One region of the Flavobacterium sp. TR2 genome, then DNA from elsewhere that is predicted to be linked to it. Evidence: riboswitches for the same ligand, from Rfam matches in the RefSeq annotation. Region 1 holds a riboswitch; the other holds the start of a gene.

What was found. A riboswitch is a leader RNA that binds a small molecule or an ion and turns the genes downstream of it on or off. The one in region 1 is predicted to bind S-adenosylmethionine.
Region 2: another riboswitch for S-adenosylmethionine. It lies ahead of N4T20_RS20265 (TlpA disulfide reductase family protein); the one in region 1 lies ahead of N4T20_RS07240 (homocysteine S-methyltransferase family protein).

What each region holds. Positions count from the first base shown of each region.
Region 1 is NZ_CP104307.1:1,564,247-1,580,735, forward strand. Features, by position in the region: gene thrA (bifunctional aspartate kinase/homoserine dehydrogenase I) at 1-643, shown strand, start outside; gene N4T20_RS07180 (OsmC family protein) at 772-1,197, shown strand; gene N4T20_RS07185 (trans-sulfuration enzyme family protein) at 1,332-2,504, shown strand; gene N4T20_RS07190 (RrF2 family transcriptional regulator) at 2,763-3,173, shown strand; gene N4T20_RS07195 (sulfite exporter TauE/SafE family protein) at 3,263-4,045, opposite strand; gene N4T20_RS07200 (sulfite exporter TauE/SafE family protein) at 4,358-5,245, shown strand; gene N4T20_RS07205 (phosphoadenylyl-sulfate reductase) at 5,271-5,981, shown strand; gene cysD (sulfate adenylyltransferase subunit CysD) at 6,164-7,063, shown strand; gene N4T20_RS07215 (sulfate adenylyltransferase subunit 1) at 7,209-8,453, shown strand; gene N4T20_RS07220 (HEPN domain-containing protein) at 8,622-10,712, shown strand; gene cobA (uroporphyrinogen-III C-methyltransferase) at 10,705-11,478, shown strand; gene N4T20_RS07230 (bifunctional precorrin-2 dehydrogenase/sirohydrochlorin ferrochelatase) at 11,635-12,216, shown strand; gene N4T20_RS07235 (NAD(P)/FAD-dependent oxidoreductase) at 12,403-13,455, shown strand; SAM riboswitch class I at 13,797-13,912, shown strand; gene N4T20_RS07240 (homocysteine S-methyltransferase family protein) at 14,239-15,243, shown strand; gene metH (methionine synthase) at 15,385-16,489, shown strand, end outside.
Region 2 is NZ_CP104307.1:4,752,308-4,768,796, forward strand. Features, by position in the region: gene N4T20_RS20260 (aminotransferase class V-fold PLP-dependent enzyme) at 1-1,154, opposite strand, end outside; gene N4T20_RS20265 (TlpA disulfide reductase family protein) at 1,250-2,239, opposite strand; SAM riboswitch class I at 2,491-2,591, opposite strand; gene N4T20_RS20270 (response regulator) at 2,812-3,258, opposite strand; gene N4T20_RS20275 (PAS domain S-box protein) at 3,262-5,931, opposite strand; gene N4T20_RS20280 (hypothetical protein) at 6,183-6,443, opposite strand; gene N4T20_RS20285 (TonB-dependent siderophore receptor) at 6,696-8,558, opposite strand; gene N4T20_RS20290 (serine hydrolase domain-containing protein) at 8,955-10,259, opposite strand; gene N4T20_RS20295 (beta-N-acetylhexosaminidase) at 10,263-12,764, opposite strand; gene N4T20_RS20300 (glycoside hydrolase family 10 protein) at 12,778-14,259, opposite strand; gene N4T20_RS20305 (PQQ-binding-like beta-propeller repeat protein) at 14,413-16,248, opposite strand; gene N4T20_RS20310 (alpha/beta hydrolase family protein) at 16,479-16,489, opposite strand, start outside.

The sequences.
Region 1 (16,489 bases):
TGTTGGTGCAGGTTTACCGTTAATTGACACAATTAAATTATTGCACCTTTCGGGAGAAAATATCACAAAAATTAAAGGTGTTTTCTCTGGAACATTGAGTTATTTATTCAATAATTTCTCTGCGAAAGATGCGCCTTTCAGCGAAATTCTACAGGAAGCAATTGATAACGGATATACAGAACCAGATCCGCGTGAAGATTTATGCGGAAATGACGTTGGTAGAAAATTATTAATTTTAGCTAGAGAATTGGATTTGCAGAATGAGTTTGAAGAAATCTCAATTCAGAATTTAATTCCAGAGCACTTGCGTGAAGGAAGCGCTGCTGATTTCTTGATGAAATTAAAAGAATTTGACCCAATTTATGCTAAAATAAAAGCAGATCAACAGCCAAATCACGTATTAAGATACATTGGCGAATTGTCTGGTGATTTGCAGAATGATAAAGGAAATTTGGAAGTAAAATTAGTTTCAGTGCCAAAAGATACTGCTCTGGGCGGATTAAAAGGTTCTGATTCTTTCTTCGAAATTTACACAGAATCTTACGGAGACCGTCCAATTGTTATTCAAGGAGCTGGTGCAGGTTCTGCGGTAACAGCAAGAGGAGTTTTCGGAGATATTTTGAGATTGTCTGATAAAGGGTAAAAAGTCTAGTTTGTCATTGCGAGGAACGAAGCAATCACATTTGCAAAATCAAGCTTTGTGGAATTGTTTAGTGCGATTGCTTCGTTCCTCGCAATGACAATAATAAAAACAAAAAAAATAACAACACAATGAAAGTAACTTTAAACAGAGTAAATGACGCATTTCATTTTAAAGTAAAAAATGAACGCGGACACGTAGTTGACGTTGATAGCAGAGCCGAATTTGGCGGAAGCGATTTAGGTGCAAGTCCAATGGAATTGGTATTAATGGGAGTTGCAGGATGCAGCGCTATCGATATGATTTCAATTTTGAAAAAACAGCGTCAAGAAATCACTTCTTTTAATGCTGAGGTTGAAGGAACACGAGTTCAGATCGAAGAGGCAAAACCTTTCAAGGAAATCGATGTGGTTTTTTATTTAGAAGGAGAAATCAATCCTGAAAAAGCAAAAAAAGCGGCACAGCTTTCTTTTGAGAAATACTGTTCAGTTGCTAAAACAGTTGAGCCAACAGCGACAATTAAATACAAAGTGGTTTTAAACAACGAAGCGTTATAAATTAGAAAATTAGTCAATTTGAGAATTTGAAAATGCTCAGATTGTACATAAATAATTGACTTGTTTAAGTTTAGATTTCGGTTTAACAACCTGAAACCTGAAACTTGAAACAAAAAAAACAAAAAAACAACACAATGAATACAGAAGAATTTGGTTTTGAAACACAAGCCATCAGAACACAATTAGAAAGATCTCAATATTTAGAACACTCGGTGCCTTTGTACCTTTCGTCAAGCTTTGTTTTTGAAGATGCAGAAGATATGCGAGCTTCATTTACAGAAGAAAAAGAAAGAAATATTTACAGCCGTTTCAGCAATCCAAACACGTCAGAGTTTGTAGACAAGATCTGCAAAATGGAAGGTGCCGATTCTGGTTACGCTTTCGCAACAGGAATGGCGGCAGTTTATTCTACTTTTGCAGCTTTGTTGAATTCTGGAGATCATATTGTTTCTGCAAGTAGTGTTTTCGGTTCGACTCACGCTTTGTTTATGACTTATTTTCCAAAATGGAATATCGAAACTTCTTATTTCGAAATCAGTAAGCCAGAAACGATCGAGAGCTTCATTAAACCAAACACCAAAATATTATACGCCGAATCTCCTACAAATCCTGGAGTAGATGTTATCGATTTAGAATTGTTGGGAAATATTGCCAAAAAACACAACTTGATTTTAATAATCGACAACTGTTTTGCAACGCCTTATTTACAGCAGCCAATTAAATTTGGAGCGCATCTGGTGATCCATTCAGCAACAAAATTAATAGACGGACAAGGACGTGTTCTAGGTGGAGTAACGGTTGGAGATGCTGAGTTAATCAGACAGATTTATTTGTTTTCAAGAAATACAGGGCCAGCTTTATCGCCATTTAATGCATGGGTTTTATCTAAAAGTTTAGAAACTTTGGCTGTTCGTGTAGACAGACATTGCGAAAATGCTTTAAAAGTCGCTGAGTTTTTAGAAAGCCATCCAAATGTAAACAGCGTAAAATATCCGTTTTTGAAATCGCATCCGCAATATGAAATTGCCAAAAAACAGATGAAAGCTGGCGGAAACATCATTGCATTTGAAATTAAAGGCGGAATCGAAGCGGGAAGAAAATTCTTGAACAGCATTAAACTTTGCTCGTTATCTGCAAATATTGGAGATACAAGAACAATTGTCACGCATCCGGCTTCAACAACACATAGCAAATTATCCGAAGAAGATCAATTGGCGGTTGGAATCACACAAGGACTTGTTCGTGTTTCTGTAGGTTTAGAAACTGTAGAAGATGTAATTGCAGATTTGAAACAAGCACTTTCTTAATTATATATTTCAATTTTCGATTTATAAGACGATTTTTAGCTGTAAATTTAATGCAGCTGAAAATCGTCTTTTTTAATTCAGAGTTTTCACAAAAAGTTTATTTTTGGATGCTTTAAAGTGAATAAACGAAGTAATTTGATAGAATTAGTAGAATTTAACTTTATTCTTTTGTGATAGTTCAAACAAAAAGCATATTTTTGTTGTTTAATAATTTGCGGCAATCAGATAACGATTGAAGCTGCAATCTAAAACATAAAGATGCTTTCAAAAAAGACAAAATACGGAATAAAAGCTTTGACTTATTTAGCAAGACGGGAAAATAACGAACCAGTTCAAATTGCCGAAATTGCCAAAAGCGAACATATTTCGATTAAATTTTTAGAGAGTATTTTACTTCTATTGAGAAACTCTGGATTTCTTGGCGCTAAAAAAGGAAAAGGAGGAGGTTATTACTTGATAAAAGACCCGAAAGACATCAGCATGGCAAAAGTGTACCGAATTCTTGAAGGGCCAATTGCTTTACTGCCTTGCGCAAGCCATAATTTCTACGAAAGATGCGACGACTGCGACGATGAGTCAACCTGCGCAGCGCGAAGATTGATGACTGAGGTTCGTGATAATACACTCAAAATATTAGAAAGCAATTCTTTGGCAGATATTGCATTTTAGTTTTGAACCATATAAGTTATATAAGTTCATTTTAGACTTTGCGATAAAGTTTTATTAAATGAACTTATATAACTTATATGGTTTATTCTTTAAAAAATCAATTTGTATCCAGCGAGAAAAAGCATTACTGCAATAGCATTTCTAAGAAACTGATCTGGGACTTTTCCGCTTAGCATACTTCCCATGTATATGCCTGGGAGAGATCCCATTAACAGTTGTCCAAGTAAGCCAATATCTAAATTCCCCATTGAAGCGTGTCCTATTCCGGCAACCAATGTCAAGGGAACAGCGTGTGCAATTTCAGTTCCCACTAATCTTGGTGTCGGCAATAAAGGATAAAGAAAAAATAAAGTTACAGTTCCCAAAGCGCCTGCTCCAATAGAAGTTAAAGTAACCGTTGCTCCTAGTAATATTCCTATTCCAATGGTGAGCATATTTTGGGTCGTGCTTTCACTATGAAATTTGTCTCCAGCGTGTTTCTGTGAGAATTTCAAAAGTCTTTTTTTGAAAATAATTGCAACGGAAGTAAATAGCAAAGCCCATCCTAAACTGTATTTAATAACGCCATTTATGGTTTCAATATCAGTTTTGATGCTGTTTAAAATCCAAAGTGTTACGAGGGCTGCGGGAACACTGCCTAGAGTCAGCCAGCCCGTAATCTTCCAGTTGATGTTGCCTTTTTTGTTGTGAACAAATACGCCTCCAGCTTTAGTAAAAGCGGCGTAAAGCAAATCGGTTCCTACTGCCGTTGTTGGCGGGATATTAAAGTATAATAAAATAGGAGTCATTAAAGAACCGCCGCCTACACCTGTTAATCCGACAATAAAACCAACTACCAAACCTGCAATTACAAGACCAATCTGAAAATCCATGAAAAAATATTTGCCGCTAAAATACAACAATTTTATAATAATCCTATCGATTTTATAGAGATTAAAAAAGGTATTTAATAAGCAAATATTTTAAGCGCATAAAATGTTGGAATATCTTGCAATGCAGGGTTATTTGTGAAATTATAGCGAAAAATCCTTAAAGCGCTCTTTTATAATGTCATAAAAGGTTAATTGAGGGTTTAAAAAAATAATAATATTGCTTTGTAATTTAGAAATAAGTAGTATTTTTGCAAAGTAATCTACTAACCCGATAGGGTAATAGATTTTTGAACAAATTTATAGTTGTTAAATATGGAGAAAGAACTGAAAATAAATAGTGCTGATTCTTTAAAAGAAAAGCTTTGGATTGGAATTCCTGTTGTTTTACTAGTAGGTTTATTATCTGTTTTAATATATAATCATCACGCTGAATTTACGTGGGATGGATTTGTAAATGGTTTTAATGTGGAGTTCTTAGTGTTTTTAGCCATTGGAGTTTTTGCTCAATTGGTTGATGGGACTTTAGGAATGGGTTACGGAGCGACTTCAACGTCATTTTTATTGGCTTATGGAGTTCCGCCAGTTGTAAGCAGTACAGCAGTTCACGTTTCAGAAATGTTTACTACGGGGGCTTCAGCGCTTTCTCACCATCGTTTTGGAAACATCAATAAAAAATTGGTAAAGCATTTGTTGATTCCAGGAGTTTTAGGTTCTATTACAGGAGCTTACTTGTTGGCAGATGTTATTGATGGAGACGTTATAAAGCCATTTATTGCAGTTTATATGATCATTTTAGCGGTTATCATTATCAGAAAAGCGCTAAAAAAGAATATTATAAAAAAGAAAACAAAAAAATTAGGCGCTCTAGCTGTTTTCGGCGGATTCATGGATTCTGTTGGAGGCGGAGGCTGGGGACCGATAGTAACGTCAACATTATTAGGAAGAGGAAGAAATCCGAGATATACGATTGGTTCAGTAAATGCAGCGGAGTTTGCGATTTCATTTGCAAGCGGTATCACGTTCATGCTTTTTGGAGGAATCCACGGTTGGCAGGTTATTATCGGACTGATTTTAGGAGGAGTCGTTTCAGCGCCATTAGCAGCTTATTTGGTAAACAAAATCAAAAGAAAACCAATGATGGTTGCGGTTGGAGTTCTAATTATAGTATTGAGTTTAAAAACATTATCTAAATTATTGTAAAAGATAATTTTAGAAAGGAGAGATTATGAGTGCGAGTATTGTACAAGAATTATTAGAAAAAACTAAAAATTTTTCGCTTGACGAAACCTTAGTTTTTTTAGCGAAAGAATTTCCGGGAAAAGTAATTTTTTCAACTTCTTTCGGTCAGGAAGATCAGGTAATTACTGATTTTATTGCAAAAAGTAACACTGATATAAAGGTGTTTACTTTAGATACCGGAAGATTATTTCAGGAAACGTATGATGTTTTTCATAAAACATTAAAAAAATACAAAAGACCAATCGAAGTTTATTTCCCAGAAGCTGCTTCAGTAGAAAAACTATTGCAGGAAAAAGGACCAAACAGCTTTTACGATTCGGTAGAAAACAGAAAAGAATGTTGTTTTATTCGAAAAGTGGTTCCATTGAGAAAAGCTTTGGCAGGAAATGCAGTTTGGATAACAGGTTTAAGAGCAGAGCAGTCAGAAAACAGAAACGATTTAAGTTTGTTTGAATACGACGGAAACTTTGAAATCATCAAATTCAATCCGCTATTAAAATGGACATTAGAAGAAGTTGAAGCATATCTTTCAGAAAACAATGTTCCTCAAAATGCTTTACACAAACAAGGTTTCGTAAGTATTGGATGTGCGCCTTGTACGAGAGCCATTTTCCCTGGAGAAGACATCAGAGCCGGAAGATGGTGGTGGGAATCAAGCCATAAAGAGTGCGGATTGCATAGTGCTAAGAAAGAGTAAAGATTTTATAGAAGCAAGAAGCTAGAGGCAAGACTTTCTAGAGAGAATATAGATTATAGAATAAAGAGTGGAGATTTTAAATCAGGAGAAAAACTTGAAACTTTAAACCTGACTCGAGAGCTTTAGCTCGAACAGGCGAAGCAAACAAAATTTTCACAACAAAAATATCAAACAAAAAAACAATGAGTTCAGTATTAAAAACAAACGCTTTAGAGAGTGAAGCGATATACATTTTCAGAGAAGTAATTTCACAGTTTGACAAACCGGTTTTACTTTTCTCAGGAGGAAAAGATTCTATTACATTGGTGCGTTTGGCGCAAAAAGCATTTTTCCCTGCTAAGATTCCGTTTCCTCTATTACACGTTGATACGGGGCACAATTTCCCTGAGACAATTGCTTTCAGAGATAAATTGGTAGAAGAATTAGGTTTAGAGCTAATCGTTCGTAATGTTCAGGATGCTATTGATGAAGGAAAAGTAGTTGAAGAAACTGGAAAATATTCAAGCCGTAACAGCTTGCAGACTACAACACTTTTGGATGCAATTGAAGAATTCAAATTTGATGCTTGTATTGGTGGTGCACGTCGTGATGAGGAAAAAGCGAGAGCAAAAGAACGTATTTTCTCGGTTCGTGACGATTTCGGACAATGGGACGAAAAAAATCAGAGACCGGAGTTGTTTGATATTTTGAATGGAAAAATTGAAAACGGTCAAAACGTTCGTGTTTTCCCAATTTCAAACTGGACAGAATTAGATGTTTGGAGTTATATCGAAAAAGAAAAAATCGAAATTCCTTCAATCTACTTCTCACATAAAAGAAAAGTTTTTTTGAGAGACGGTTTAATCTGGTCACATTCTCCTTTTGTGTATCAGGAAGAAGACGAACAAATCGAAGAAAGAATTGTTCGCTTCAGAACCGTTGGAGACATGAGCTGTACAGCAGCAGTTGAATCTTACGCAGCAACAATCGAAGAAGTTGTAGGTGAAATCAGATCATCAACCATTTCTGAAAGAGGAGCCAGAATCGATGATAAACGTTCTGAAGCTGCAATGGAAAAAAGAAAACAACAAGGATACTTTTAATAATTATGAGTTATGAGTTTTGAATTATGAGTGTAATTCCAAACGAAATTTAAAAGTTAGAATCAAGAAAACAAAAACATACAGATTATAAGTTTCGAGAGAATATGAAACCTGAAACTTTAAACCTGAAACAACATAAATTAGAATGGACGTTTTAAAAATAGCAACAGCAGGAAGTGTAGATGACGGGAAAAGTACTTTGATCGGAAGATTATTGTACGATACAAAATCATTGACTACAGATAAAATAGAAGCAATTGAAAAAAGCAGTAAGCAAAAAGGATATGATTACCTTGATTTTTCATTGGCTACTGACGGATTGGTGGCAGAAAGAGAGCAAGGAATCACGATTGACGTTGCGCATATTTATTTTTCGACTGCAAAGAAAAGTTACATTATTGCCGATACTCCGGGGCACGTAGAATATACAAGAAACATGGTTACAGGAGCTTCGACTTCTCAGGTTTCTATTATTTTGATTGATGCGAGAAAAGGTGTTATCGAGCAGACTTACCGTCACTTTTTCATCAATAATTTATTGAGAGTAAAAGAGGTAATTGTTGCCATCAACAAAATGGATCTGGTAGATTACTCAGAAGAAGTTTTCAATAAAATCAAAGCTGATTTTGAGGCTTTAAATGCAAAAAGCACTTACAAAGAGCAAAATGTAAGCTACATTCCGTTAAGCGCCATCAACGGCGGAAACGTGGTAGATAAATCTGAAAATATGCCTTGGTACGAGGGGCAAACAGTTTTGGAACATTTAGAAGGATTGCATTCTTCAGATGTTTTTGAATCAGGAAAAGCACGTTTCCCGGTTCAGACCGTTATTCGTCCAAAAACAGAAGAATACCATGATTTTAGAGGTTATGCAGGAAAATTATACGGAAACTCAATTAAAGTTGGAGATGCGGTAACAGTTCTTCCTTCTTTAACAGAATCAAAAGTTTCTAAGATTCACTTTTTCGACAAATCGTTTGATGAAGCTTCAGCAGGTTCTTCAATCACAATCGAATTAGAAAATGATATCAATGTAACGAGAGGCGATATGATTGTAAAATCTGACGAGCTTCCAAAAATTGAAAAAGATATCTCGACAACAGTTTGCTGGATGGACAGTAAAAAACTCGTTCCGGGAACAAAATATTTGGTACAGCACAATACAAACAGAGTTTTAGCAAAAGTAGAAAGCATTAAAAATACAATTGCTACAGATTACTCAGGTACGACAGAGGCTTCACAATTAGCCATCAACGAAATTGGAGAAGTAACGATCAAATTAAGCAAACCGTTATATTTTGATTCATACAACGAAAACAAATCAAACGGTGCTTTCATCTTAATCGATACAGCAACAAACACAACAGCAGGAGTAGGATTCATTAGGTAGCTTCGCTGCTTTAAGCTTTAAGCTTTAGGCTTTAAGCTTTTTGCAAGAATGTATAACAAGTTACGCAAGAAAGCCTACAGCTTATTGCCTAAAGCCTACAGCATCAAAAAAAACACAAAGTTAATAAAGCTTATAGCCTAAAGCTTAAAGCCTAAAGCGTAAAAAGAAATGGAAAGTTTTAGAACAGAAATAGAAAATCCGGTAGTTCAGAAGGAGATTATCGAATTAGAAAAAAAGATTCACTTATTCCGTGGAGGAAAAATTGATGATGAGCGTTTTCGCAGTCTTCGTTTGGCTCGCGGAATCTACGGTCAGCGTCAGGAAGGCGTTCAGATGATTCGTATCAAATTGCCTTATGGAAAAGTGACCAGCGAGCAGTTAAGAAGAATTACAGAAGTGTCTGATAAATATTCTACAGGCCGTCTGCATATTACGACACGTCAAGATATTCAGATTCACTACGTAAGTTTAGACAGAACTCCTGAGCTTTGGGCAGATTTGGCCAAAGACGATATTACGCTTCGTGAAGCTTGCGGAAATACAGTAAGAAACATTACAGGAAGTGAATTGGCAGGTGTAGATGTAAACGAGCCATTTGATGTTTCGCCTTATGCGCACGGACTTTTTCAATATTTGTTAAGAAACCCGATTTGTCAGGAAATGGGACGTAAATTTAAAATTTCGTTCTCCTCTTCAGACGAAGATACTGCCTTGAGCTATTTGCACGATTTAGGATTTATTCCGAAAATTAAAGACGGACAAAAAGGATTTAAAATCATGTTTGGAGGAGGTTTAGGATCTCAACCAGCACACGCTGAATTGCTTTCGGAGTTTGTTCCTGTAAACGAAATTATCCCAACTGCAGAAGGAATCATTCGTATTTTCGACAGACACGGAGAACGTGCAAAAAGAATGAAAGCACGTATGAAATTCTTAATCAAGGAAATGGGGAAAGATGTTTTCCTTGATTTGGTTGAAAAAGAGAAAAAAGCAATCGCTTTTGAAACCTATGAAATTGACACCACTGCTTTTGACGGTCCAATTCCAGAGCCAGTTTTAGAAGTTCCGCAAGTTGCAATCGAAGATGCGGAAGCATACGAAGCTTGGAAAAAATCGAATGTAATCAAGCAGAAGCAAGACGGTTATTATGCCATTGGAATCAAAGTTTTATTAGGAGATTTTTACACAGATAAAGCGAGATTATTAGCTGATTTAATTAAAAATTACGCTGCAAACGAATTACGTTTTTCATTGCGTCAAAATATTGTAATACGTCACGTAAAAGAAGAGAATCTTCCTTTCTTTTATCAAGAATTAGCCAAACTTGACTTTGTTCATTTAGGATATAATTCGGTTGGAGATATTACGGCATGTCCGGGTACTGATACTTGCAACTTGGGGATTGCAAGTAGTACCGGTATTGCAGAAGAATTAGAAAGAGTTTTAAGTGCAGAATATCCACAGTATTTAAACAACCGTGAAATTGAAATTAAGATTTCGGGCTGTATGAATGCGTGCGGACAGCATAATATGTCTGCAATCGGATTTCAAGGAATGTCTATCAACTCGGGAAAACTGGTAGCTCCTGCTTTACAAGTTTTATTGGGTGGAGGAAGATTAGGAAATGGAGAAGGACGTTTTGCCGATAAAGTAATCAAAATTCCAAGCCGTAGAGGACCAGATGCATTGCGTACGATCTTAAATGATTTTGACGCTAATGCGAATGGAGAAAAATTCCTGAATTATTATGATGCAAAAGGAGAGAAATACTTCTACGAAATCTTAAAGCCGCTATCTGATGTTACCAATTTAACAGAAGCCGATTTTGTGGATTGGGGCAATGCAGACAATTACGTAAAAGCAGTTGGAGTTGGAGAATGCGCCGGAGTAGTGATCGATTTAGTAGCAACCTTATTGTTTGAAGCTAAAGAGAAATTGATTTTGGCTCAAGAATCTTTCGACGAGAAAAAATGGTCAGATGCAATTTACCATGTTTATGCAGGATTTGTAAACGGTGCAAAAGCATTGCTATTGGCAGAAAACCAAAAAACAAACCACCACGCAGGAATCGTTGACTTGTTTGATACTGTTTTTATCGAAACCAATAAAATTGAATTAAACGCAACTTTTAAAGACTTGGTTTACCAAATCAATAAAAATGAACCGTCTGAAGCTTTCGCTAAAGATTACATTGCACAAGCGACTGTTTTCTTTGATAAAATTGAAACTTTCAGAGCACAAGAATTGGCAAATGCATAACATAAAACCCAAAATAACTTTAGTCGGTGCAGGTCCGGGCGATCCCGATTTACTGACGCTGAAAGCTGTAAAAGCATTGGCTGAAGCAAATGTGGTTTTATACGACGCCTTGGCTAACGAAGAAATTCTAGATTACGCACCAAAAAACGCCATCAAAATTTTTGTTGGAAAAAGAATTGGCAATCACGCTTATACGCAGGATCAAATCAATCAGCTGATTGTAGATAATGCTTTGACGTACGGAAACGTAGTTCGATTAAAGGGCGGGGATCCGTTTATTTTTGGAAGAGGTGGAGAAGAAGTAGATTTTGCCGAAAGTTTCGGAATCGAAACGATAGTAGTTCCAGGTATTTCATCAGTAGTTGCTGTTCCCGCAAGTCAAGGAATTTCGATTACAAAAAGAGGAATTTCAGAAAGTTTTTGGGCAATTACAGGAACAACTTCTGATAGAAAATTATCTTCAGATGTGGCTTTGGCAGCACAATCTTCTGCAACAGTGGTAATACTGATGGGAATGCACAAGTTGCCTCAAATAATCAATTTGTTTCAAAAAGAAGATAAAGGAAATTTGCCCGTAGCCATTATCCAAAACGGAACAACTGCAGACGAAAAAGTGGGTGTTGGAACTGTAGATTCGATTTTAGAAGTTGTAAAAGAAAAAGAATTGAGTTCGCCAGCCATTATTGTTTTAGGAGAAGTTGTCCGCGAAAGCAATAAACTGAAAGGATTTTACGAAGAATTTCTATCAAAAGAAGAAATTCGGTAGAATAATGTTCCGTTAGGAACATCTCATCGGTAGAAAATAAACGGTTTCAAAAAATGTTCCGTTAGGAACATCTGATTGACACCGATTTTGTAGCGTCAGGTTTTAACCCGAAGTTTGCATTATTAATTGTTCCGTTAGGAACAACATATTGGTAATATGGAACAAAACGAATTATATCCAATATTTCTAAAGCTTCACAATTTAAATGTCTTGATTGTAGGCGGAGGAAATGTAGGTCTGGAAAAGCTTTCATTCTTGCTAAAGTCAAGTCCGAATGCAAATGTTGAGGTAGTGGCAAAAGAATTTCATTTAGAAATAAAAGTTTTGGCCGAAAAACACCCTTCGATAACATTAACAAGATCGAAGTTCAAAAAGAAAATGCTCAAAAAACGTCACATGGTAATTGCCTGTACAGACGATTTGAAAGTAAATAAAAAGGTTTACGATTTAGCAAGAAAACGCTATCTGATTTGCAACATCGCCGATACGCCAGATTTATGCGATTATTATTTGGGCGGAATCGTAACGAAAGGAAATGTCAAAATCGCTATTTCTACAAACGGAAAATCGCCAACGACAGCCAAAAGGCTTCGAGAGTTTTTTGAAGACGTAATTCCAGAAGACATCAATCAAATGGTTGAGAATCTGAATGAATATCGAAAAACCTTAAAAGGTAATTTTGAAGATAAAGTAAAGAAGATGAATGAAATAACTGCTTCTTTGAAAAGTAAAGAATAACAAAAAGTTCCAGAGGAACGATAATATTGGTTTTAACCCGATGTAAAAAAATGAATGAGATTACCTCTTCATTAAAAAATAGAGAGTAAAAAAGTTTCGGAAAGAAATTAATGATAAAAATCATTGAAAGTACAAGGATTTATTCGTTTCTTTGCGTTATTAAGAATGATTATAAACAACAACATAATGATTAAAACAGATATACTTATAATTGGAGCAGGACCAACAGGTTTATTTGCCGTATTCGAGGCAGGATTGTTAAAATTAAAATGCCACATTTTAGATGCGCTTCCACAACCAGGAGGACAACTATCAGAGTTATATCCAAAAAAACCAATTTACGATATTCCTGGATTCCCAGAAGTATTAGCCGGAGATTTAGTTGACGGGTTAATGGAGCAAATCAAGCAATTTGAACCAGGATTTACTTTAGGAGAACGTGCTGAAACAGTTGAAAAGCAAGAAGACGGAACTTTTATTGTAACATCAAACAAAGGAACTAAATTTCACGCGCCGGTTATCGCAATCGCTGGAGGTTTAGGAAGTTTCGAGCCTCGTAAACCACTTATCGAAGATATCGAGTTTTATGAAGATAAAGGAGTAAAATACTTCATCAAAAATCCGGAGAAATTCAGAGATAAAAGAGTTGTAATTGCAGGAGGAGGAGATTCAGCATTAGACTGGTCAATTTTCTTAGCAAATGTAGCTTCAGAAGTAACTTTAATTCACCGTAGAAACGAATTTAGAGGAGCTTTAGACTCAGTAGAAAAAGTACAGGAACTAAAATCAGCGGGAAAAATCAAATTAATCACTCCAGCAGAAGTAGTTGGAATCAATGGAGCAGAGCACGTTGAGTCATTAGACATCGAAGAAAACGGAGCACACCGCAAAATCGAAACCGATTATTTTATTCCACTTTTTGGATTAACGCCAAAATTAGGTCCAATCGGCGATTGGGGACTAGAAATCGAGAAAAACGCCATTAAAGTAAATAATGCCTTAGATTACCAGACAAACATTCCTGGAATCTTTGCCATTGGAGACGTAAACACCTATCCAGGGAAATTAAAGTTGATTCTTTGCGGATTCCACGAAGCGACTTTAATGTGTCAGGCTGCTTATTCAATCATCAACCCAGGTAAAAAATACGTATTAAAATATACAACAGTATCAGGAGTAGACGGTTTCGACGGAACACGTAAAGAAGCACCAAAAGCGGTTGTGAAGGCGATAGTTTAAGTTGTTAAGGTTCTAAGGAACTGAGGCGCTAAGATTTTTATATACAAAGCTCAAACTTTTAGTTTGGGCTTTTTTATTAATCCCAGAGGAATGATATATTTATAGAAAAAGAAATAATTCCGTTTGTAAAAGCTCCAGCAGAGCGAAATATATGTCGCTCCGCTGGAGCTTTTGTGTTGCGCTTGTCGTTTTTCTATAAATATTATGCTCCTTCGGAGCTAAATCACGCAAAAGATAAAACCTTAGAGCCTCAGTCCCTTAGAACCTCAGAACCTTAGAAAAAAAACATTTGCAAATAGAATTGCCATTTCATACCTTTGCACTGTTCTTAAAATTATTGTCAGTTATCACGAAAGGCGGAGGGACAGACCCAATGAAACCTTAGCAACCCTTTACCATAAAGAAGGTGCTAAATTCTACTTTTTACTAATTTTCAAGTATTAAAGATAGATAACACAAATACATTACAAGTATTTCTCAAAACTTTTCCAGACAACATACAATATTTACTGAAACAGATTCTGTATCAGGAGCGAATCATTGGCGCATTTTTGCAGTCAATAGTTCCCGCTTTTCGTTGCAATCTTTTGCTTTTTAAAGAAAAAAGCAAAAGGATTTCCACTTCAATCGGGGCTAAGAGCCAGCAATAGTGCACTTTTGGAATTAATTTGAATCAAAACACGTATTCTAACAGGTTTTAATCCCGAGGCTTCGGGACTGTTAGGTATTTTAATAATAGAATAAAAAAAGCTTGGCGCCTTAGCGTCTTTGCGGCAAAAGAATATGGCAATAACAATTCAAGAAGCAATAAAAAAAAATATCCTAATCCTCGACGGAGCAATGGGAACAATGCTGCAACGCTATAATTTCTCAGAAGAAGATTTCAGAGGAGAGCGTTTCAAGGATTTCCCGCATCCGTTAAAAGGAAACAACGATTTACTATCCCTAACACAACCGCAAGCGATTCGTGCTGTGCACGCCGCATATTACGAAGCAGGTGCAGACATCGTAGAAACCAATACCTTTTCAGGAACAACAATTGGTATGGCCGATTATCATATGGAAGATTTGGTTTACGAGTTAAACTACGAATCGGCAAAAATCGCCAGAGAAGTTGCGGATGAATTCACAGCAAAAAATCCAGACAAACCACGTTTTGTAGCTGGTTCAATTGGACCAACGAACCGTACGGCAAGTATGTCGCCAGATGTAAACGATCCGGGTTACAGAGCCGTAACGTTTGACGATTTACGAATTGCTTACAAAGAACAGGTAGAAGCTCTTATGGACGGTGGTTGCGATTTGCTTTTAGTAGAAACAATTTTCGATACTTTAAATGCAAAAGCAGCGCTTTTTGCGATCGAAGAAGTTAAGGAAGAACGCAATCTGGATATTCCAATCATGGTTTCGGGAACGATTACCGATGCTTCAGGAAGAACACTTTCTGGACAGACCGTTGAAGCGTTTCTGATTTCAGTCTCGCATATTCCGTTGTTAAGTGTAGGATTCAATTGCGCTCTTGGTGCCGATTTGCTAAAACCATATTTAAAAACATTAGCACACAATACAAGCTTTAATGTTTCAGCACATCCAAATGCAGGATTACCAAATGCATTCGGACAATACGATGAAACACCAGAACAAACTCAGGCGTTAATCAAAGAATATTTAGAAGATAATTTAATCAACATAATTGGCGGTTGTTGCGGAACAACTCCAGATCATATTCGATTGATTGCTGAGGTTGCGAAGGATTATAAACCACGCGTGGCGCCGGTTTTTGAATAATATTCGCATTCCTGCAAGGTTTTCAAAACCTTGTAGGTGTGATTTATTGAGAGTTAAAAAAATAGAAACCTACAAGGTTTTGAAAACCTTGCAGGTTGAATTGAGAATAAAATGTTCCATAGGAACAATGATTGGTAGAAAATGACAGAAAAAAGAAGAGACCTTGTATTATCAGGATTAGAACCGTTGATTATTACGCCGGAAAGTGTTTTTGTGAATGTTGGTGAGCGTACAAACGTAACAGGTTCAAGAAAATTCCTGAGACTAATCAAGGAAGAGAAATACGACGAGGCACTTGATATTGCAAGACAGCAGGTAGAAGGTGGAGCACAAATCATCGATATTAATATGGATGAAGGAATGCTTGACGGAGTTACGGCAATGACTAAATTTTTGAATTTAATTGCTGCAGAACCAGACATTTCGAGAGTGCCAATTATGATTGACAGTTCGAAATGGGAAATCATCGAAGCAGGTCTAAAGGTAGTACAGGGAAAAAGTGTCGTAAACTCGATTTCGCTGAAAGAAGGAGAAGAAGCCTTTATTCATCACGCCAAATTAATCAAACGTTACGGAGCGGCAGCAATTGTTATGGCTTTTGACGAAGTGGGGCAGGCCGATAATTACGATCGTAGAGTTGAGATTTGTCAGCGTTCGTATGATATTTTGGTCAATAAAGTAGATTTTCCTCCTCAGGATATTATTTTCGATTTGAATATTTTTCCGGTTGCAACCGGAATGGAAGAGCATAGATTGAACGCTTTGGACTTCTTTAGAGGAACAAAATGGGTTCGCGAGAATCTTCCGCACGCGCACATCAGCGGTGGTGTGAGTAACGTTTCGTTCTCATTTAGAGGAAACGATGTGGTTCGTGAAGCGATGCACTCGGTATTCCTATACCACGCGATTAAAAACGGAATGACAATGGGAATCGTAAACCCAGAAATGTTGACGATTTACGATGATATTCCGAAAGATTTATTAGAACACGTTGAAGACGTAATTTTAGACAGACGCGACGATGCTACAGAACGACTTTTAGATTTTGCAGAAAATGTAAAAGGCGAAGCAAAAAGCGATGAAAAAGCTGTTCAGGAATGGCGTTTAGGATCGGTTCAGGATCGTATTACGCATTCATTGGTAAAAGGAATTGATGCTTTTATTGAAGAAGATGTTGAAGAAGCGCGTCTGGCCGCAACAAAACCAATCGAGGTTATCGAAATCAATTTGATGGCCGGAATGAATG
Region 2 (16,489 bases), 1.9 Mb from region 1:
CCGAAACGGTCATTTAAAAGCCTAACGATCAGATTGTAATGAATGTCTTCAATTACAAACGATACACAGCCAATTCGTTCAGTGGTTAAATCTCCTAAAATCGATAAACCCTGTATTTTTTGAAGTCTCGAAAAGCAGAGATCAAGCAGTTCTTTTTCTCTTTCTTTAATTTTCTCTATTCCCATCTGCTCTTTCAATTCTAAAGCCAATGCGGTTCTAATAACCTGCAAAAATCCAGGAGTTCCGCCATCTTCTCTCACTTCTATACTATCGCTGTAGCAATATTTTCCCAACGGATTGGTCCATCTTACATTTCCTCCCCCTGGATTATCAGGAAAATCAGATTGGTATAATTTTTCATTAAAAACCAGAATCCCGCAGGTTCCGGGACCTCCTAAAAATTTATGGGGCGAAAAGAAAATTGCATCCAATTGTTCTTCTGGATCGCTAGGGTGCATATCAATTTTGACATAAGGTGCCGAAGCCGCAAAATCTACAAAACAAAGTCCTTTGTTTTGATGCATAATCTTGGCCAATTCGTGATATGGCGTAATAATACCCGTAACATTTGAGCAAGCCGTAAATGAACCGATTTTTAAGCTTCTGTCGGCATATTTTGCAATGGCATCACCAAGAGCTTTCGGATTGACTAAATTATTCTCATCAGGCTGAAGAATTACAACGTCGGCATTAATTTCGTACCACGGAACCTGATTGGAATGATGCTCCATGTGTGTGATAAAAACTACGGGCTTATCAGTTTCTGTTTCGTAATTTTTTCTCACGCCAATAATGCGCTGCAGTTTTGATAAGGCAGCTGTCATTCCGCTTCCCGTCGTTACCAAAACATCAGATTCATTGGCATTAACCGATTTTTTTATTATTTCTCTCGCATACTGATAGGCATAAGTAGATGTTTTTCCTGTCTGACTTGAAAGTGAATGCGTATTGGCAATCATAGGACCAATTTTATTGAGCATTATATCCTCGATCGGGGCGTATAGTCTTCCGCTGGCAACCCAGTCTGCATAAACTAGGTTCTGTTCTCCGTAAACCGATTCGAAAGTATGATCTATTCCTACTGTGTTTTCTCTAAATTTAGAGAAGTAACACTCAGGCTCTGTTGGTTTTGTTGTTGGCTCAATAGCATTCATATCCTTGTCATTTTAAAATTAACTAATAGTGCAATTATTTGTATTTCTTTTCAATCTTATCATTCATCAGGAAGACAGGATTGCCTATTTCTTTCTTAGATTTTATTTTCTAAAAGTCTTTTTAATGTAGCTTGCAATTCTTCTCCGTGCAGGTTCTTGGCAACAATTGTCCCTTTTGAATCCACTAAATAATTTCCCGGAATAGCTCTTACGCCATACAGCTTAGCTACTGCGCTGTTCCAAAAAAGCAAATCAGAAACGTGCGTCCATGTTAAATTATCATCCTGAATTCCTTTAATCCAATTTTCTTTCTTTTTGTCCAGAGAAATTGCCACGATATTGAATCCTTTATCATGAAATTCTTTATAAGCCGCTACAATATTCGGATTCTCTTTTCGGCACGGTCCGCACCACGAAGCCCAAAAATCGATTAAAGTGTAGCCTTTTAAATTGTCATATAGACGAACTGGCTTTCCGTTAGGATCATTGGCTGTAAAATCTGGGGCTTTTTTACCAACTGCCAATCCGTCTAAAACAATAGCCAGTTCTTTTAGCTCTTTCACGTAAGTGGTATTTTGAAGGCTCTTGTCTAGCAAAGCGATATTTTGCGTGATCTGTTCTGGAGATAATCTGTACGACCAGTTTCTGTACAATACATAAGCAGAAACAATAGATTTTGGATTTTCGGTTATAAATTTGCTGATTTCAACATCTTTGGCCTTTTTGTAGGTTTCAAACAAATCCTGAGAAGCAGAACCTTCAACCACAGATGCTGTATAATATTTCTTCGGACTCAGTTTTACTGTAATCGGTTCTTTTTCTAGAAAAACATACAATGGCGAGCTTTCTGTATTTACGCTTAATCCGTATAGATCTGGCATTTTTACTTTTGTTTTAAAACTAAAATTCCCGTCTTTTACTTTTGCCGAATCGATCGTGGTAAACATTTTATTGTGAAACTTCTGCAAGTAAACGTATTGTGCCACTGTATCTGCAACAGTACCTTTTAACTGCAAATTATTTTCTTGCGCCTGCGTTTGAGCAGCTCCAAGAAACAAGGCAAAAGCTAATAGTATTTTTTTCATTTTTATTTTGATTTTAAGATTAGACAAAAGAATTTCAGGCCAATGGAAAATGCCATCAGCAATTGTTGCTATTTTTTAAAAAGAAATGTGTGGGATAAGCTAGAGTTTTTGCCTTCAAAAAAAAGCAAAACTGTTTTCTTCAAAAATTGAATTCAAAAACTCATAACCGGCATATAAAATTGATTCTGCTTTCATTTAAAAAAAATAAAGATTTAACATTTATGATCTTAAACAGATTTACGGATGAAATCTTCTTATCTGCCCGCATTCAGCGGAAGGATTTAGCACCTTATTCGGCAACAGGTTGCTAAGACTTCATTGGGCCTATTCCCTCAGTCTTTCTGGATAAGTATCATGATATAACTTTTCTGCGATACAAATATATAGTAATTCTACCGAATTAGTAAAGTTTAAATTGATTTTTTTTCAAATTTATTAAAAAGCGGTTTTTAAAAAGACCCAAAACACTAATAATCAAAATTTTAAAAACAAAATAAGAGTTTTTAAAACGCTTTATCAATAGAAGAAATTCATACATTTTAAGCCTTCCGCTCAAAATATGTTTTTATGTTTTAAAGAAAAATGTGCAGGTATTTATTTTCCAGATCTGAAATCGGCTCTTTTAATCCGTTATCAAGATTTAAGGCAATCGAGCGCAGCACTTGTTTTAAGTCATTAAAATTATTTGGTTTTACAAAATAGCACACAGCTCCAAGGTTAGCAGCAGCATCCATATCATTTTTATAAGAGGAAGTAGAAATCATGATTACCGGAATCTCTTTATAGCGATCATCCAATTTTAATTGCTTTAAACATTCCCAGCCATTCATAATGGGCATATTTAAATCTAGAAAGACAACCTCAGGAATTTTGTCTTGACTCTGCAGTATTTTTAATGCTTCATCGCCATTTTCTGCACAATGGCAAACAATACTTTCATCTATATCTGCCCATGCTTCGCAAAACATTTCTGCGTCATCTTTATCATCATCGGCTAATAAAATTATTTTTTGGCTCATAATTTAGATATCTTTTTCTTTTTGTTCAATTGGCAGCGTAATGCTAAAAACAGCCCCTTCATTAGAAACTCCAGTTGCCGTAATACTTCCACCGTGCCTTTCGGTTATTTTTTTACAAAGAGACAGTCCTAAACCTGTTCCTTCATAGCGGTCTTTAGAATTTAGACGGGTAAAAGTTTCAAAAATGCGTCCGGTATGATCAAGATCAAATCCAATTCCGTTATCTTCAACAGTAATTACGGCTGTTCGTTTACCGTCTTCGTTTTGCTCTTGTGCTTTAATGGTAATTAGCGGAGGCACATTTTCTTTAGCAAATTTTATAGAATTATTTATCAGGTTATAAAACAGCTGATACAGCAATACAGAAGCTCCTTCTAGAATTGGAAGCTCCTCATAGTAAATTTTACCGCCTGTATTTTGAAGCGCTATTTCAAGATCGGTTTCAATATTCTTAATGACTTCATTTAAATCGACCATTGTCGTTTTTTGCAAATCGGCATTGATTTTAGAATAAGCAAGCACACCGTCAATCATAGTAAACATACGGTCTGCCGCGACATGAATTCTTTCAATATATCTCGTTGACGACTCGTCAAGATGTCCTTCCAAATGGTCCTCCAGACGGCTTACAAATGTTTTTATTTTTCTCACGGGTTCTTTCAAATCGTGCGAAGCAACATGGGCAAACTGCTGTAAGTCATCGTTAGAACGCTGCAGCTCTTTGGTTCGGTCTGCCACCAGAATCTCCAGTTTTTCGGTCGTAGATTTTTGCTCATGTATATCGGTGCAGGTGCCAAACCAATTGGTAATGATGCCTTCTTTATCTCTAATAGGAAGCGCCTTGCTCAAAAACCAGCGGTATTCTCCTGTATTTCCATTTTTTAAACGAAATTCAATCTGATACGAAGAGCCTGCATGAACACTTTGGTACCACGTTTTTAGAACCCGAGAAACATCATCTGGGTGAAGTGTCGGAACCCAGCTGGAATCGCCAAATTCGTGTTCGTTAAAACCTGTATATTCATACCAACGTCTATTATAATAATCTATGAATCCGTCTGGATGTGCTGTCCAGATAATTTGCGGAACCAGATCTGCAAGCTGTCTGAATTTTTCTTCGCTTTCTGCAATTACATTTTGAAGTTCTTTTTGCGAAGTAATATCACTTGCGGCACCAAACCATTCTACAATCTTTTGCTTCTCATCTAATATTGGAACCACTCTTGAAAAGACCCATTTGACAGAATCATCGGCATTTATGATTCGGTGCTCCATTTCAAAAATGCTTTTTTCTACTATCGATTTTGAAATAAGATGAACCGCCTGCTTTAAATCGCTGGGATGGACAAATTTATCCAGCCAATTGATTCCGTGTCCTCCAGTGCTAGAAAGCCGTTCGCCTTCGAGATCATGCATAATCATCCAGTCGGCATCCATGCGGTAAACGAGATCGGATGACGCGTTGACTAAAGCTCGAAAACGGCTTTCACTTTCTTCCATTTTTTGGCGCGCTTCTACTTGCTGCGTCACTTCGACTGCAACCTGAATCATTCCTGTTATTTCTCCGTCTTCAATTAATGGACGATAGGCCAAATTGTAATAGTAGTTTTTTACTTCTCCTGTGCGATTATGCGGTACGAGAACTTCGCTTTGGTCAAAAGGAATTCCTTCATTGTACACTTTAAGAACCTGTTCCCACACATACTGCCCTTCAAGTTCTGGCAGTACGTCTATCAATCGCATACCGATAATTTCTTCTCCGCGGCCAATCATTTGCAGCATATGCTTGTTGATTTGCTCAATGACTAGATCATCGCCCCTAAGCACTAAGGTTGGAGCGGGCGTCTGATGGATCATTTTACGAAAACGATTCTCGCTTTGCTGAAGTTTTCCTTCGGCTTGCTTGCTTTCTGTAATATCTCTCGTAGTTCCAACTACAAGCTCTACTTCTCCTCTTTCATTAAAAACTGGAACAAAAATATAGTCGTAAATTCTTCTTCCCAGTTCTGCGTGCGGGAAAGAAACTGTTCCTCGAATGGGCTTTTTTTCGGCAACAACAGCATCTATTTCCGCTTCGTGCATTTCGGCGTGCCAGTCTTCATAGCCATTTTCTCTTAATCCGCGTCCTATGGCATCCTCTGCCGATTTTCCCCACATTGTCAGTAGGGCTTTGTTTGCGTAAGTGAATTTATAATCGAGATCAAATGCATACACCAAATCGGGGGTGCTGTTTATTATGGAATCGTAAAGTCTTTTTTGCTTTTCGGTCTCAATCAATGCTTCGTTCAAAGCTGTTTCTGCTTGCTTTTTTTCGGTGATATCCTCCATTGTGATCACCAACAGCTGGCCTTGATTCACGGCAGTAAATCTAAAACAATGCTTCTCGGATTCATGGCGGTACCAATGCTCAAAATTAGCTGGAATACCGGTTTCTAAAGTTTCAATAAACTTTTCGAGAATGTTTGTTTCTTTTACATTAGAAAAGATTTCACTGTATCTTTTTCCATTATAATCTGAATTGCCGATCCAGTTTATTAAGTAGTTATTAAACAGCAATATCAAAAAATCTTCTGCTTTGCCTTCCTTATTGTACAAAGGCTGTAAAACCGCTATACCGTTTGGCGCAGAATTAAAAATGGTCTGAAAAAGTTCTAAATTGTGTATCAGCTCCATTATGATATTTAATAAGAGTATTTTCTTGTGCCGTTTAACATATAATTTTGTTAAATTCTTTCTCAAATATAAATAAAAACACTATTATGTTAAACATTATTCAAAACGATTTCATCCGAAATTCACTATCCCGACCAATCTTATATTAATTCTCTTACTTAAATTTAAGAATCAGCTTTTTAATTCAAATAAATAATAGTGGTATCGCTCTAATATGCAAAAAGAGCGGAAAACTTTCCGCTCGTTTACAATTAATCTGTTTTTGTTTCTTCGTTCCCAAAAGTGCTAATATCCATAGTCGAATGATTTTTATGTCTCAGCTCTTCATAATCTTTGTCATCGCCCCAATCTCCCGTATTGGGTTTAGAGATTGGATTTTCGTTTATATGCTGGTCTATATTTTCATCATTGGGAAAATACATATGGTATCCTAAAATTGGATCCCAATTTGATTCCTGAGTGCGATCGATGCCATCTTGGAATAAATCGTCTTGTTCGTTTTTTGTATCCATCTTTCTATTATTTTACACCCTCAAAAATTGAAAGCCTGATTATTGCCCCATTTCATAAAAAGGTAAAATTCAACAAATTAAACAGAACATCTGTTATATCATTTTAAAAAAAGTTTATATGATTTTATAATCTTAAAAAATATTAACTGCTGATTTAACTATATTTTTTGGTTAAGCTGAAAAACAAAACAGCCTGCAAACACAAGGCTTACAGGCTGTTTCTAACAATCTAAAGTTCTGAAAAAAATTCTCTTAAAAAGTTACCAGTTTAACTCCCAAAGTAAACCAGCGAGATGGCAGCGGCACTGCCCCTACTTCATAATAAGTTGCATTAAAAATGTTTTGCCCGTCTAAGAAAATGGTAAACTTATTAATTGCCTGACTTACTCTAAAGTCGTTTACCCAATAAGATGGTCCTGTAATTCTTTCGTTAAAACGAGTTGCAAACATTACAGATAAGTTTTTAAACTGATAATCTATTGTATTGGTAATTTGATGCTTCAATGAAGAAATTGCATATTTTGAGTACGTTTCTGTACGATCTGTCTTGAACTCTGAATCTAAATAAGTGTAGGCTAAAAGAATGCTCAATCTAGAATCTTTAGAGAAATCAAATCTGTAAGTTCCGCGTAAATTGATTCCGTTTGTATTCAAATCTCCTTTATTCTGGCTTTGCCAAGGCACATTTGTAGCATTACGCATCCAGTCGATATAATTGTCTATTTTTCTGTAGAAATAATTGGCATTTAAGCTCAAAGCTTTTTTGTTGAATTTAAACCCAACTTCGCTCTGAAAAGCATTTTCAGATTCTAAATCTGGATTTCCTATATTTCCTGTCTGTTTCAAATACAAATCTGTAAAAGACGGAATTCTTTGGCTGGTTCCCACATTTCCTATAATTTTAAATGCATCAGTAATGGCATAACTTGCATCAATTCCCGGATAAATCTGCCATTTATAATCTGAGTTGTAGTTTAAATATGTCCCGATATTGACATCCAATTTTTCAGTAAAACTTCTTCTATATTCTGCATAAAGTCCAACATTTTCGCGATCGTGATCTCCAATGTTTGTCGAATGAATGTTTTCGTTTCTAAACTCGGCTCCAAAACCAATTTCTCCTTTTGACAATTTAACTGTAGAGTTCAATTCTCCTGCAATCGAGTTGGTGTAATGCTGGCTTCTTCCAACAGCTAGATTTGAATTTCCTAAATAACGATAATCGTCATAATTGTATCGGTAGGTAATTCTCGGCATAATTTTCCAGCTATCAGTAATTTGATGATTGGACTGAATATTGGCAAATGTAGTCTGAACAATTTCTGTAGAATTTTTGTCTCCAGGCGCAGCGTAAAATCCGTTTGCGCCAAATCCGTTTTTGATATAACCAGCAGAACCTAAGATTTCATTTTTATCATTGATCTGCACATTTCCCTGATAGAAAATTTTATTGTTTTCGAATGCTGTATTGTAACGGTAACCGTTGCTTTTATCGTGCGAAGCAAAAAGCAAGTGCTGCTGTTTTTCTTTGCCTAAAACTGCTCCAGCCTGTACTCCTGTTCCGTAGAAAGTATCTCCTGTATCCTGAGTATCTTTTTCGAAATTAGATCCCGCATACGTGCTCACTAGAAATCCAGAATCGGTTGGTTTTTTCGTGATAATATTGATTGCTCCAGTTAAACTATTGATTCCGTAAATTCTTGCTGCCGGACCACGAACCACTTCAATTCTTTCGATTGCTTCAACCGGAAGAGGCAGGTTTAGCATATTATGAGCCGTTTGCGAATCAATTACTTTTGCTCCATTTAATAAAACAACCGTCTGCTCAAAACTTCCTCCATCAACGCTTATGTCTGCTTGAGTTCCAAATGGACCTCTTTGTCTAATGTCTACTCCGTTGGCATATTGCAGTACTTCCTGTAATGTTCTTCCTGGCAATTTTTTAATTGTCTCACTCGAAATTACATATACATTTCGGTTTTGTTTAGAAATAGGCGTGTTAAAACGGCCTTCGTTAATAATCACTTCATCCATTTGGTTAATGGAGTCTTTTTTTGTCTGCGCGTAAAAATTGGTACAAATTACTGTAAAAACAGCAAAATAGATTTTTTTCATTTTGGTTTACTTATTTTTTTGGCAAAAGTAGTTGCTTACCGTACCAATAAAGCATACCAGTTTTATAATTATAACTAGTCCGGATGAATTTCTGTTCTATTTTGCCTAAATCTAAGCAATACTGAAAGATATTACTTATAAATCAAATATTTAACTATCCTTTTTTGAGTTATTTTTTATTAGCCACGACCCGAGCGATAGCGAACTGACGAAGCAATTCACGAATTATTTCAAATCATTGAAGTAATTCATCGCGCCTTTTTAATACACAGATTGTAAAAGAAAAATTCGTGAATTCGTGGCTAATAAACGCCTTGCATTTGCTCCATTTTCCCACAATAATTCATGATTCAAGCGACAACGAACAGGTAAAGCAATTCGTGGCTAACAAAAAAATCACTTATTGATTTGTCTCCAGATTTTGGCGCTAAAATCGTCTTTGTACATTAATCTGTTTGTTCGAGTTGGATTTACACGATTGGTCAGAATGATTAAAAATCGATTTGTTTTTCTGTTCATAAAGAAAAAAGTTCCAGTAAAACCTGTGTGCCCAAAATCGTCTTTTGTAAAAAACTCGTCTGGTTTTCTTTTGTCAAAGCCCAAACCGCGATAGATGCCCTCTTTTGCAAGCGGTGAATCTGTAAACTCTTTTACAACATTTGCTTTTAGAATTTGTTTTCCTTTATAATTTCCATTGTTCATTAACATTTTGCAGATTACGGCAATCGATTCTGCGTTGGCAAACAAACCTGCATTTCCTGAAACACCTCCAAAAATAGCCGCCGCTTCATCGTGCACATAACCTTTTACAGTATCTTTTCTGAAAAAATGATCCACTTCAGTTGGCATTACATTTTCTGCCGAAGTCCATTTTAACGGATTATATCCAATTTTTGAAATGCCTAGTTCTGTATATATTTCATTTGTAAACTGATCGAGTTTTTTTCCTGTTTTGGTTTCAATCATCTGTTTCACCAAAAGCAGGTTCAAATCGCTATACAAATATTTTCCTCTCGGATTTGTATTCGCTTTCGCAATCCTTTCATAAACCGAAGGATAAAATTCTGGATTGAGCCACATATTTTTATAAATCTGAATCCAATTTTCCTTTGGTTCAAAAACCAGATATTTAGAATCGTAAATAATGTTTTTATTCACAAACATATTATCAAACTGCTCAGGATATTGCTCCGATTTTTGATTGCTCAACAGAGGCGAGTTGTCTGGCGTAGAAAGCAGTGCCTGATAAAAAGTAATGCTTGGCGTTAATCCAGAAGTATGCGTTAAGAGCTCTAAAAGCGTTAAATTGGCAATAGCTGTATTTTTATACATTGGAACAATCTGGCCAACTTGGTCTGTGAGTTTCAGTTTGTTATTCCCAACCAAACGCATGGTAACTAGTGTTGCTCCTAAAACTTTAGACATCGAAGCCAAATCAAAAACATCTTCCGTTTTTACCGATTGCTTTTTGGTATAATCATGATAACCGTAGTTTTTGGAAATCAAGTTAAAATCTCCTGTGCCGACAATAATTTGCGCTCCCGGAAAAAAGCCGTTTTTAAGCGCATTCTGCATCATCGAATCAATGTAGGCTTCATTTTCTTTATTGTTGCCGTCACTATTTATTTTTTTAGGCGAATGAAAACTCATTCCCAAAAAAACAAAAGAAATAATGGTGATGCTAAATATTATCTTTTTCATGATTTACGGATTAATTTTTAAGTCCTGTCCCGCCATCAAAGGCTCGTTATTAGTTCCTGTAATTTGTATTCTAACTGCTTTTACAGGCTGTTTCGGAAAAATTGATGCGTTCCCGTAATCAAAATTATCGCCTTTTATAAAATCGGTTCCATCGTATGAAAACTCAACATAACCATTGTTTATTATAAATCTCGGGTGATGCGGAATTCCAGTTAAAACATCAATTTTAGAGGATGTTATAGGATTGGTAAAAGTGTACAAAATCCAGTCTCCGTCTTTACACGCCACATCGGTGCGCAGATACGATTCTTCGTTATAATCCTGCAGGTTCGAAATTGGGAACTTTGGATTTTCTGCCATCGAAGAAGTCACTTTTACTTCTGGTTCCTGATATGGCGAACAGTTGAATTTTACATTTGCCGCAGACTTTTTCTCTTCTTTATTTTCTACCGTAAAATCTAATCTGTATGTATTTTTCGGGTTGTAATTATCAATCAAAAATCGCAGGCGAGGCTTTGTTTTTAAAGCTTTTTCGTCTGCATAAGTCTGAATTAATTTATCATTTTCAAAAAGCGAGACATTTTTAATTGTTCCATTTGCTCCATCATCTGACGGATTAAATGCCAGATACCAAATGCCTTTTTTGTCGATATGCTGTGAGATATTTTCAGAAATAGCCAAAACTTCCGCTTTCGAGGTATTCCAATTGGCAACAGGCAATTTCTCTGCTTTTACCGCTGGACTGGCCGAATATTCATTAAAAAATACTCTGAACATATAGCGTTCGTAATCATTGGTTTGAATTGGTTCTGTATACAAAGGCGATTGTCTTGTTGGCTCATTTCCTTCCTTATCAAAGCGTACGACAGCACCTTCATAAGGCGGAGTTACGGTAATCGTTCCGTTTTTGTAAATCGCTGTCGGAGGGAAATCTCTAAAAGCAATTCCCATATCTGCCAGTCTTTTTAAATGGCTGTTGGTTAATCTTCCATAAAAATCATCCCAGTTTTTGTCTTCTTTTTTAGACCAGCCAATTTCAGACAGCGCACTAATTCGCGGATAACTTTGATATTCCATTATTCTTGCAGGGCGATCTAGGTATTCGCTCCACAAAGCGCCTTGAACTCCGATTATCTTTTTTTGCTCTTCTGGCGTTAAATCTGCATCGGGAATTGGTTCAAACGAATAGGCTCTTTTAGTATCGGTAATTGCTGCCCAGCGGTGGCCTCGTTCTGTTTCTGACTGTGCCATATCATAATACGTAAATTGTCCCGGCATCATAATCGTTTTATATCCTTTTTTAGCCGACTCAATTCCGTAGCTTATTCCTTGCCAAGCAGAAATCAGCGTGTTTGGATTGATTTCTCCGCCTTTCAGTATTTCATTCCAGCCGTCTGTTTTTTTATGGTATTTGTCTACAATTGCTTGAACTCTTTTAAAGAAATAATTCTGAAGCTGAAAACTATCTGTAAAACCTTCTTTTGCCATCAAAGCTTGGCATTTTGGGCAATGCTCCCAATTGGCGCGATTGACTTCGTCTCCTGCAATGTGAATATATTCAAAAGGAAATAGTCCAGAAACTTCTCTGATAATCGAATCTAGAAGATCATAGTTTTCTTCGCGTCCCACGCACCAGACATTTTTCACTTCGCCCTGAACACTTTTAAGTTCCTGCGTTATAACGCAACCCACTTCTGGATACGAAGCTGTAACCGCACGCGAGTGTCCCGGAATTTCGATTTCTGGCATAACCGAGATTCCGCGATTTGCAGCGTAAGCCACGACTTCTTTAATGTCTTCTTGCGTATAAAAGCCTCCGTAACGTTTGTCTCCAGAACCGTAAGATGGCAGTAAAACTTCGCCGGGGCCTCTCCAAGCGCCTTTCAAAGTTAAATCTGGCAACGACTTGATTTCGATTCTCCAGCCGTTATCATCTGTCAAATGCCAATGAAAAACATTCATTTTATGAGCAGCCAGCCAATCGATATAATTTTTTACGGTTTGTTTGTCAAAAAATTGTCTTGAGCAATCGAGCATCATACCACGCCAGTCAAAACGCGGATAATCTTCAATTTGTACAAACGGAAGGGTTCCTTTTTTAACTTCTTTTGCAGAACAAATCTGCATGAAGGTCTGAAATCCGTTCAAAACCCCTTTATCCGTTTTTCCTTTTACGAAAATTCCTTTTTGGTTTATCTCTAACTGATAGCCTTCATCTGGAAGATTCATTTTTTTATCTACTAAAAATGAAACTGTATTTTTCCCATGTTTTTTTCCGATGGAAACAATTGGGCTTATTCCTGTATTTTTTGAAATGCTTGCCGTGATATAATCGGCACTATTTTTAAGTTTTTTATCGATAACAATTTTTAGAGGTGAAGGCAAATCAAACTGTCCTGCACTTTGCTGAACCGATACGGGTTTTGGAATTATGTCTAGTTTTTGGGCTTGTACAAAACTAAGCGAGCTTAGGAATATGGCTAGTAGAAGAATACTTTTTCTCATCTTTTTTATGTTTTTATTTTACTGAAAATTCTATCGGGCTGCTTTCTGTCTGGGTCTGACTCAAAGCGGTGAGCGCATAAACGTAGTTTTCCAAATCGGCATTTGGCACTTCTAGTTTTGGAGCTGCTGTTACATAATAAATGTTTTCAGGATTTGAGAAATCGGTTATTTTTCCTTTTCGAAATCTGTAAATCACATATTTCTTATCGTTTAAAGCTGCTTTCCAAGTCAAAACAGCATGATTGCCTTTTTTGGCAATTACGGCATTTGTTGGCGGTTCTGGTTTTAATCTTGTAATTCTGTTCGCTTCGGGAGTTAAGGCAATGTATTTGTATTCTTTTTGGAGAAGAGGTTTTCTCAAAGTATCTCCTTTTTTCAGAAAGTTCGACGCTGTAAAATGCATCGAACCATCAATTTGAGGCATTTTGCGAATCATTTCAATTTGCTTCACAATTTGATCCGGACTTCTCCATTCTGGTTCTTTTGCCGAAGTCGAAATTTTATAATCGCCGTGGCCTACGTAAACATTTGCTCCATATTTGTGTTCTGCCCACCATTTTGCCAAAACTTCAAAATTGGCGCGGTCAAAACCAATATGCCAATATAGCTGAGGCGTGACATAATCGATCCAGTTTTCTTTTTGCCATTTTAAGATATTCGCATACAAATCATCATAATTGGTAGCTCCTGCACTAGTTTTAGAGCCTTCAGAGTCTTTATCAATATTTCTCCAAACTCCAAAAGGCGAAATTCCGAATTCGACTTCTGGCTTATTGGCAATGATCGTATCTCTGATTTGTTTGATGATCAAATCGACATTATCTCTTCTCCAATCATCTTTATCTTTAAACTGGCGCGGTTCTTTTGCAAATGCTTTAGCATCTGGAAACTCTTGGCCCGCAATTTTATACGGATAAAAATAATCGTCCATATGAACTGCCTGAATATCGTATTTGCGAACAATTTCGCCCACTACAGAAGCAACGAAGTTTCTAGTTTCTTGCAAACCCGGGTTAAAGTATCTCGTTTTTCCATAAGTCAGGAAAAGGTCAGGTCTTTTAAAGTACAGATGATTTTTTGAAAGCACATCTCTTACCGTATCTTTCTGCACACGGTACGGATTCAGCCAGACATGAACATTCATGCCGCGTTTTCCTGCTTCATCAATCATCATCTGCAATGGGTCAAAGCCCGGAGCAACACCTTGGGTTCCTGTTATCCAGTGCGATGCTGGTTCTTTTGTCGATTTGTAATACGCATCGGCTGTTGGGCGGATTTGAAAAATGACTGTGTTTAGATTATAAGAACGGAGATTATCCAAAATAGCAATCATTTCATTCTTCATTTCTTTGTCTGATAGACCCGGTTTAGACGGCCAGTCGATATTTTCTACGGTAGAAATCCAAGCGGCACGCATTTCTCTTTTTGGTGACTGCTGACTGAAAAGTTTCGTTTGAAACAGTAAAATTAGGATTAGTAATTTTAGGCTTTTCATAAGATTGTATTTTTGGTTAGCTAATTGTTGTTGAATAATTTAACCTTTTTCTCTTGCAGATTTTGCAGATTTAATTTGTGGGAATTTGTGAAATTAGTGGCAAAAAAATCATTTAAATCCTTTATCCTGAGCGTTATCGGAGGTGGCTGAAAACTATTCCAACAAATAAATTCCTCCTTCTATAAGCGATGCCCAAACTTGTCCTTTATCATCAATTACAAAACCGTTTACGCTCGAACTTCCTAGATTGATTTGCTTTATAATTTCAAATTTAGCGGCATCTATAATCAAAACTTCGCCTTTTCGGCTTCCAACATATATTTTATTTTTGTTTTCTAAGATTCCTGCCGGGTTGTGCTCATAACCCAATTTCAAATCCAAAACTTTGCTCTGATTTATCAAATTTTCTTCAGTAAGTTCAAGATCATCAGCAAGTGGCAATCTTAAAAGCAAACCATCCATTGTTTTGCCATAAAACCATTTTCCATCCTGACTTTTCCCCATTGATTCTCTAATTTTCCATTTCTGAGTTCTTAAAAGCGTTTTTCCTGTTTCAATATCTAAAATGGTCAAAAAACGTTGTGGAGTAACAAAATAAAGTCTGTTTTTTGTTGAAACCATATTTACATTTCCAGCAGAATACAAGATTTGTTTATCATTTCCATTGTTCCACTTCCAGATCAATTTTCCTGTATTTTTATCTAAACAATACACATACGAATCCCAAACACCAAAGATAATTTTGTCTCCTTGTATCAGCGGGGTCCCTTGCGAATAAGACATTGGCAAATTATTCTGCCAAAGCACTTTACCGCTCACTGCATCTACGCAAACAAATGCTGTAGAACTGGCTGTATACATTTTATTGTTTTCTGCAATTGGCGAACCTACTAGAACTCCGCCCACAGGAATTGTCCATTTTTGCTTTCCAGATTGAGTGTCAAATCCTAATAAGTTTCCTTCTATTGTGCCTATAACTAAATTATTTTTTATAATTATTGGCGAAAAATAAATTGAATTTCCTGTTTCCGTTTTCCAGTTAACACTTTTGCTTTTCAGACTCACCGATTTTATTTCGCCAATAGAATTTGTAAAATAAAGGCTCTTTTTGTCAAATGCTGGTAGGCTGTAAATTGAGGCAATATCTTTTACATAAGGAGATTGCATTGCCAAACTATCTTTCGGAATTACAATTTTGGAAGGTTTTGACGGAACTGAAAATTTAAAAACGCCAGCCTTATCAATTTCTTTTTGATAGATACTGATACTGTCTTTGCTAATAATTACTTGGTTATAACTTTTTGTTTTTCCATCCAAAGAAGTTATCGAAGTTCCCATTATACCGCTCAAACCAGAAAAATCATATTTTTTTAAAGTATGTCCATGACCGCAAAAAGTGGCAACAGTTGGATATTTTTCTAAAACAGAAAGCACTTCTTTATAATTGCTCACGCTGTTATCTAAAGGATAATGGGCAAAATTCAACACTTTTTTATTGCTATTTTTAAGGCTTTCTTTTAAAGTTTTATCAAGCCAAAGCACATCTTCGTGTTTTACAAAACCATCTCCCATCTTCATATATGGTCCGCAAGGAAAGCCAATAAAAAGATAATCGCCTTTTGAAAACACAAACCTGTCTTCGCCAAATATTTTTTTATAAGTCAAGCCGGCACTCTCGCTCCAGTTGGTTTCGTGATTTCCTGAAATTACATAATACGGAATTTTCAATTTAGAAAGGATAGAATGAACTTGTTTTAACTCGTCATCGGCGCCTCTATTGGTTAAATCTCCGGTTACAACCGCAAATTCAAAATCTGAATTATTGATTTCTTTTACAATATCTTGCAATAAAAAATCATTCTCATTTCCTACTGAAACGTGCAAATCTGTGAGCTGCACAAATTTGATCTGTTCTGATTTTTCTATATTTTGAGCAAAACTTGTTGTAATTACAAAAAGTAGCAGTATTCTGGAAAATAGATTTTTCATTGGTATTTTAATTTTATTAAACTATAATTTATTTAGAATCATATGGCGGTTATGTCGTGTTAGACTCCATACTATGCCTCTCAAATCTTGCAGAAAATGCAAATTGTTTTCTATTTTAAAAATTTAATCATTGGCTAAAAAAATACCTAACAGGTTTTTTTAACCTGTTAGGATAACCAACCAAACAAAATATATGCGTGCTAATTTGATATAGCACAACAAACAATGCGTTACTTCGTTT